Regions from separate parts of the Curtobacterium guangdongense genome, predicted to be linked through region 2. Evidence: predicted binding sites of a transcription regulator. Region 2 holds the regulator's gene; the other holds the start of a gene.

Region 1 (3,399 bases), on a different contig from region 2:
GTCGCGCTCGGCTCTGACCTGCAAGACGGACAGTGGGACGAGCACCGCGCGGACGGCCAGCGTGAGGAGCACGACGGCCAGTGCGGCGGCGAGCGGTCCGGCGACGGGAGCGAGCTCTGCGGAGAGCGAGGCAAGCAGGTCGGCACCGAGGTGCAGCAGTGGGCCGACGACGGGCAGGGTGGAGAGATCCATGACGATTCCGATCGAGTGAGGTGACGTGAGGTCGGCGGACGACCCGGCACCGTCGATCGGTGTCAGGTCGCGGCGACGACCCCCGGTGCCCTCGGGCGTGCGTGTCCGTCGGCGTCGGGGTGGCTCCACCCGATGCGTGTGACGACGTCCTCGTGTCGACGCTGCGCGAGCGGGCCGGCACCGAGCGGGACACCGAGCACGAGCGCGAGTACCTGCGCGACGAGCACGGCCGCCGCGACGGCTGCGATCCCCAGGGCGGCCAGCGCGAGCATCGACGGCGTGCCGGACGCGGGGTCGACGAGGAGCAGCGCGGCGACTGCGCGCAGGAGCACCTCGATCACGGCCATGGTCCGTTCAGCGTAACCCCGCGTGCCGCCGACGGCATGCGTCCCGGACGGGGGAGGATCACGGCATGAGCGTTGGATCCCCGAGCACCCCTGCGACGCTCGCGCTGGAGCGGGCAGGCGTCCCGTTCACCCCGCACGTGTACGAGCACCACGAGACCGCGACGAACTTCGGCGAGGAAGCGGCAGCCGCGCTCGGCCTCCGCGAGGAACAGGTCTTCAAGACGCTGATCGTCTCCGTCGACGGTGTCCTGGCGGTCGCGATCGTCCCGGTCGCGAACCGCCTCGACCTCAAGGCCATCGCCGCAGCGGTCGGGGGCAAGAAGGCCACACTCGCCGACCCCGCCCTCGCCGAGAAGCGCACCGGTTACGTGGTCGGCGGGATCAGCCCGGTCGGCCAGCGCTCCCGGATCCGCACCGTGCTCGACGAATCGGCATCCGAGTACCCGACGATCTTCGTGTCCGGCGGCCGTCGGGGCTTCGACATCGAGATCGCCCCGAGCGACCTGCTCGCGATCACCGAGGCCACCACCGCGGCGATCGCCCGGACCTGAGCCCGGACGCGAACCCGGACCTGAGTCGAGTCGCCGCAAGTTTCTCGCACGACCGGGAATGACCCGGCCCCTCCTGCGTTGCATTGAGTCAAAGGCACTCAAGTTCCCAGGAGGTCCCGTTGCCAGAGACGTTCGGCCCGACCGGCGGCAGTGACTCGTTCGACGAGTTCCTCGCCCGCCTGCTCGCGGCGCAGACCGACGGTGACACCCAGCGCTACCGTTCGCTGGGGCGCCCCGTCGACATCACGCGACTACTCAGCCGTCGCACCCACGAGCTGCTCCAGCACACCGCCGAGTTCGCGGTGGCGCAGGGGCAGCGCGAGATCGACGCACTGCACATCCTGCACGTGCTCGTCCGCACCCAGCCCTTCGACGCCGTGATCCGCTCCGGTGGCGTCGACCCCGAGCGCCTGGCCGAGGAGATCGAACAGCGGCTCCCCGCCCCGTCCGACGTCCGCGTCGACGGCCGCCCGGCGCTGACCCCGTCCGCGCAGCGCATCCTCGTCGAGGCGACGCAGGCCGCGCGCGGGTTCGGCAGCACCTACACCGACCCCGAGCACGTCTTCTTCGCGCTCGTGATGGACCAGGAGACCGTCACCGGCCAGCTCCTCGCGAGCGCCGGCGTGACCCCTCAGGTCATGCAGTCCTACGCACAACAGGCCGCAGAGGCGGCTCGAGAGGGGCGTCCCATGCCGGGAACGACCGAGGCGGACCAGCAGGAGCAGTCGGACACCCCGACCCTCGACCAGTTCGGCACCGACCTGACCGAGCGCGCTCGTGACGGACGCATCGACCCCGTGATCGGTCGTGCGGAGGAGATCGAGCAGACCGTCGAGATCCTGCTCCGTCGCACCAAGAACAACCCCGTGCTGATCGGCGAGCCCGGCGTCGGCAAGACCGCCATCGTCGAGGGACTCGCACAGCGCATCGCCGACGGCGACGTGCCGGCGCTGCTCCACGGCAAGCGTGTCGTGGCACTCGACCTCGCGGGCATGCTCTCCGGCACCCGCTACCGCGGCGACTTCGAGGAGCGCCTCACGAAGGCGATGGACGAGATCGCGGCGCACGCCGACGAGCTCATCGTCTTCGTCGACGAGCTCCACACCGTCGTCGGCGCCGGTGGTGGCGGCGAGGGCGGCTCGATGGACGCCGGCAACATCCTCAAGCCCCGGCTCGCCCGCGGCGACCTGCACATGGTCGGCGCGACGACGTTGAACGAGTACCGGCGGATCGAGAAGGACGCCGCACTCGAGCGTCGCTTCCAGCCCGTCACGGTGGGGGAGCCGAGCGTCGAGGACGCCGTCGCGATCCTGACCGGCCTCGCCCCGCGCTACGCCGAGCACCACGGTGTCACGTACACCGACGACGCCCTCCGCGCCGCGGTCGAGCTGTCGCACCGCTACGTCACCGACCGGCACCTCCCCGACAAGGCCATCGACCTCATCGACCAGGCCGGCGCACGCCGTCGACTCGCCCGTTCCGGCGACGTCGACGTCGAGGCCCTCCGCGACCAGCTCGCCGAGCTGCTGGCGGACAAGGACCGCGCGGTGGCCGAGGAGCTGTACGAGGAGGCGTCGCGCCTGCGCGACCAGACGGTCGAACTGGAGGCCCGGATCACCGCCGCCTCGTCGGCGGACGTCAGCCGTGCCTCCCGTCAGGAATCGGTGACCAGCGAGATCACGGAAGCCGACATCGCTGCGGTGGTGAGCCGCGCAACCGGGATCCCGGCCACCCGGCTGACGCAGGGTGACCGGACGCGGCTCGCCGCGCTCGAGTCCGAGCTGCACGAACGCGTCGTCGGCCAGGACGACGCCGTCCGCGCGATCGCCACGGCGGTCCGCCGCAACCGGACCGGCATGGGCGACCCGCGCCGACCGGTGGGCAGCTTCCTGTTCCTCGGGCCGACCGGTGTCGGCAAGACCGAGCTGGCGAAGTCGCTCGCGGCGTCGCTGTTCGGCGACGAGTCGGCGATGCTCCGCTTCGACATGAGCGAGTTCGGCGAGCGGCACACCGTCTCCCGACTGGTCGGCGCCCCTCCCGGGTACGTCGGCTACGACGAGGCCGGGCAGCTCACCGAGCGCGTCCGTCGGAACCCGTACTCGGTCGTCCTGCTCGACGAGGTCGAGAAGGCGCACCCGGACGTGTTCAACCTGCTCCTGCAGGTGCTCGACGACGGCCGGCTGACCGACGGGCAGGGTCGAACCGTGGACTTCCGGAACACGGTGGTCATCATGACGTCGAACATCGGGTCCGAGTTCCTCGCGTCGCGCTCCGGTGCGCTCGGGTTCTCGGCGTCGGCGGACGGCGGC
Region 2 (3,399 bases):
CGCGATCGCCGAGGTCGTCCGGGCACTCCTGCCGGCGCTCGACGACCTGACCCGCGCAGAGGCACACGGCGACCTCGCCGAGGGCCCCATGCAGGTCATCGGCCAGAAGATCCGGGGTGGCTTCGAGAAGTTCAAGCTCGTGCAGATCGGCGAGAAGGGCGAGTCCTTCGACCCGAACATCCACGAGGCGATCGTGCAGCTGCCGACTCCCGGTGCCACCGGCCAGACCGTGGCGGACGTCGTCGAACCGGGCTACAAGCTCGGGGAGCGTGTCCTCCGTGCGGCCAAGGTCGCGGTGGCGGTCCCGGCCTGAGCCGGGCACTCCGTGGCGACGACAGAAGAAGGTAGGTGAGCAGTGGCCAGTCAGGACTGGTTCGACAAGGACTTCTACAAGGTCCTCGGTGTGTCGAAGGACGCGTCGGAAGCCGAGCTCAAGAAGACCTACCGGAAGCTCGCGCGGCAGTTCCACCCGGACTCCAACCCGGGTGACACCGCCGCCGAGAACCGCTTCAAGGAGATCAGCGAGGCCTACTCGGTGCTCTCCGACAAGGAGCAGCGGGCCGAGTACGACCAGGTCCGCGCCATGGGCTCCGGCGCTCGCTTCACGGCGGGCGGCGGGGGCCAGGGCGGCTTCGAGGACGTCTTCGGCGGGATGTTCGGCCAGCAGGGCGGTGGCGGACAGCGCGTCCGCTTCGGCCAGGGTGGCGGCGGTGGCTTCGAGGACATCCTCGGCGGCATGTTCGGCGGCGGCGCCGGAGGCGGCTTCGGCCAGCCCTCCGGCGGGTACCGCGGCTTCGGTGGTCCGACGAAGGGGCGCGACGTCACGGCGACGACGACGCTCGACTTCACGACGGCCATCACCGGCGACACGGTCAAGCTGTCGCAGGGCAACGGTCGGCCGGTCAACGTCCGCATCCCCGCGGGGGTCGCGGACGGCCAGAAGATCCGGCTCCGCGGTCGTGGCGAGCAGTCGCCCGACGGCGGCGAGTCCGGTGACCTCGTGGTGACCGTGCACGTCCGCAAGCACCCGGTGTTCGAGCGCGACGGGCAGAACCTCCGCCTGGACGTCCCCGTGACGTTCGTGGAGGCTGCGCTCGGGGCGACGATCCAGGTCCCCACCCTCGGTGGCGATCCGGTGAAGCTCCGGGTCGCGCCCGGTACGCCGTCCGGTCGCGTCCTGCGCGTCAAGGGACGCGGTGTCGCGACGAAGAACGGGACGGGCGACCTGCTCGCCACCGTCCAGGTCGCGGTGCCGTCGCACCTGTCGGACAAGGCGAAGGAAGCGGTCGAGGCACTCGCCGCGGCGCTTCCGGACGAAGATCCCCGCGAGGACCTCCTCGCCAAGGCGCGCAGCTAGCGTGCCCAACCCAGCCTGGAGGCTCGGCGCGGCTCCGTCACGGAGCCGACCCGAGCCTCCAGTCTGGTTTTCAGACCACGCGAACGACGGAAGGAGCACTCGATGACCGACATGGACGAGAACTCGCCCGTCTTCGCGATCGCGGTCGCGGCGGAACTGGCGGAGATGCACCCGCAGACGCTGCGGCAGTACGACCGGCTCGGCCTGGTCGTGCCGGGGCGGACCCGGGGTGGATCGCGTCGGTACTCGATGCGGGACATCGCGCAGTTGCGCGAGATCGCGCGCCTCGGTTCCGAGGGGGTGTCGCTGGAGGGGATCCGGCGGGTGCTCGACCTCGAGAACGAGAACCGCGCGTTGCGTGACCGGGTGCGGGAACTCGAGACGGCGTTGGCCGATCAGCTCATCAACCGGCCGGGTGCCCGTGTGTTCGCGGCGACCACCACCGGTGGCGCGGTGCCGTTGCGGGCCGGGGCGCGGCCGCAGCGGAACACGCAGATCGTGTTGTGGCGGCCGCCGCACTGATCCGATCGGAAGATGTCGACGAGACGATGGCGGGCCGTGCAGGCGCCCGCCATCGTCGTCGGTCGCGATCCGTCAGGGGAGGACGGGCTCCAGCGGGATCGTGGGCAGGTCGATCGTCTTGGAGTCGGTCACGACGCCGTCCACGAGCTGCTGGATCGTGATGCTCCCACCGAACCCGTCGAGGCGACCTCCGGGGAGACCCCACCAGCCGTCGATGGCCACAGTGGACTGGACGACGGCGCCCGCGCTGTCCAGGAGCTGGATCGTCGCGCCGTCCGTCCCCGTGCCGGTGAGCTCGAAACCGGTGCGATCGTCGTTCAGCAGCAGCGTGACCGACAACGCGTTCGTGGCGTCGTCGACGGCGTGGCTGATGGAGGGTGAGACCACGTCGGCGCTGAGCGGTGCGGCTGAGGCGGGCGAGGCGAGCAGTGCAGCGGCGAGCGCGGCCGAGGCGACCGTCACGAGGCCGATGGTGTGCTTGGTGTTCATCGAGGACGTTCCTTTCGTGGGACCGATGCGGGGTGCACCGGAGCTGTGTCGGGTCAGTTGTGGGTGTCTGCAGGGATCGCGAACACGTTGCTGGTCTCGGTGACGCCGTTCTTGGTCTGCTCGAGGGCGAAGCGGACACCGAAGCTGCCCTCGGGGACCGAGAGGTCGAACGTCCAGACGCCGTCGGGCCCGACCGTGCGGGTGCCGGGGACCAGCTCACCGCCGGCAGGGTCGAGGACACGGAACGTCGCGCCGCGTTCGCCGGTACCGGTGACGGTGCTGAGCGCGCCGGGGGCGACGCTCTGGGTCGTGACGGCGACGGACGTGAGGTGAACGCTCGCCGTCACCCGCGTGCGGTCCACCTCGGCGCCGTGGTGTTGCTGCACGACTGTGATGTCGTTGTTCCCGCCGTCGAGCCCGGTGACGGTCAGGGTTCACTTGCCTTCCGACCCGACGGTCGTCGAGCGGCCGTTCGCCGTGACGGTGGCGCCCGCGGTCGCGGTCCCCGAGACGACGGCGGTCCGCGCCGTGTGGTCGACTGACGTCACCGTGGCGGTCAGCTTCTCCGCCGGGAGGAGCTTCGAGTAGCCGCCGATGAGCGCGGTCCGCCCACCGGCGCCGAAGGAGTGCGCGCGCACGGTCAGCGTGCCGCCGTTCCACGACGTCTGCCACGTCGCGACGCCGGAGAGGTCGCCGGCCTGCCCGTTGCGCAGATGGCCGCCGGCGTCCACGGTCCAGCGGAAGGCGTTCGATGCGGTTCCGGCCCGGCAGGCAGCCGCGTTGCCGTGCCAGATCGCGCCGAAGATCGGTGTCGATGCCACCATCGCGTTGCCGAAGCACGCCTTCCCGCTGACGAACGAGAACGTCCCGTCCGTCTGGCGCAGCACCTCGAGCTGGGGTGCCGCCGCGATCGCTGCAGCGGCGCTGCTTGCGCTGGCGTAGTACGTCGTCCCGTTCCCGGTGGGCAGGACGTAGGTGTACCCAGCTGAGCCGGACAGCGCGAGTTTCATCGTCCCGAGGCTGGTCGCAGG

Evidence for each region. Region 2 encodes HspR, which represses chaperone genes until heat shock. Its sites were predicted from a motif close to AAGTTGAGTCNNNNNGACTCAACTT; they were not measured.
Region 1: the regulator HspR is predicted to act here: its motif matches at 1,171-1,195, upstream of ACO0E1_RS09050 (ATP-dependent Clp protease ATP-binding subunit).

What each region holds. Positions count from the first base shown of each region.
Region 1 is NZ_JBMPIT010000005.1:105,996-109,394, forward strand. Features, by position in the region: gene ACO0E1_RS09035 (YidC/Oxa1 family membrane protein insertase) at 1-192, opposite strand, end outside; gene ACO0E1_RS09040 (DUF6412 domain-containing protein) at 255-539, opposite strand; gene ybaK (Cys-tRNA(Pro) deacylase) at 605-1,090, shown strand; gene ACO0E1_RS09050 (ATP-dependent Clp protease ATP-binding subunit) at 1,210-3,399, shown strand, end outside.
Region 2 is NZ_JBMPIT010000003.1:259,023-262,421, reverse strand. Features, by position in the region: gene ACO0E1_RS05855 (nucleotide exchange factor GrpE) at 1-313, shown strand, start outside; gene ACO0E1_RS05850 (DnaJ C-terminal domain-containing protein) at 356-1,357, shown strand; gene ACO0E1_RS05845 (heat shock protein transcriptional repressor HspR) at 1,469-1,879, shown strand; gene ACO0E1_RS05840 (hypothetical protein) at 1,952-2,368, opposite strand; gene ACO0E1_RS05835 (Ig-like domain-containing protein) at 2,422-2,754, opposite strand; gene ACO0E1_RS05830 (hypothetical protein) at 2,803-3,399, opposite strand, start outside.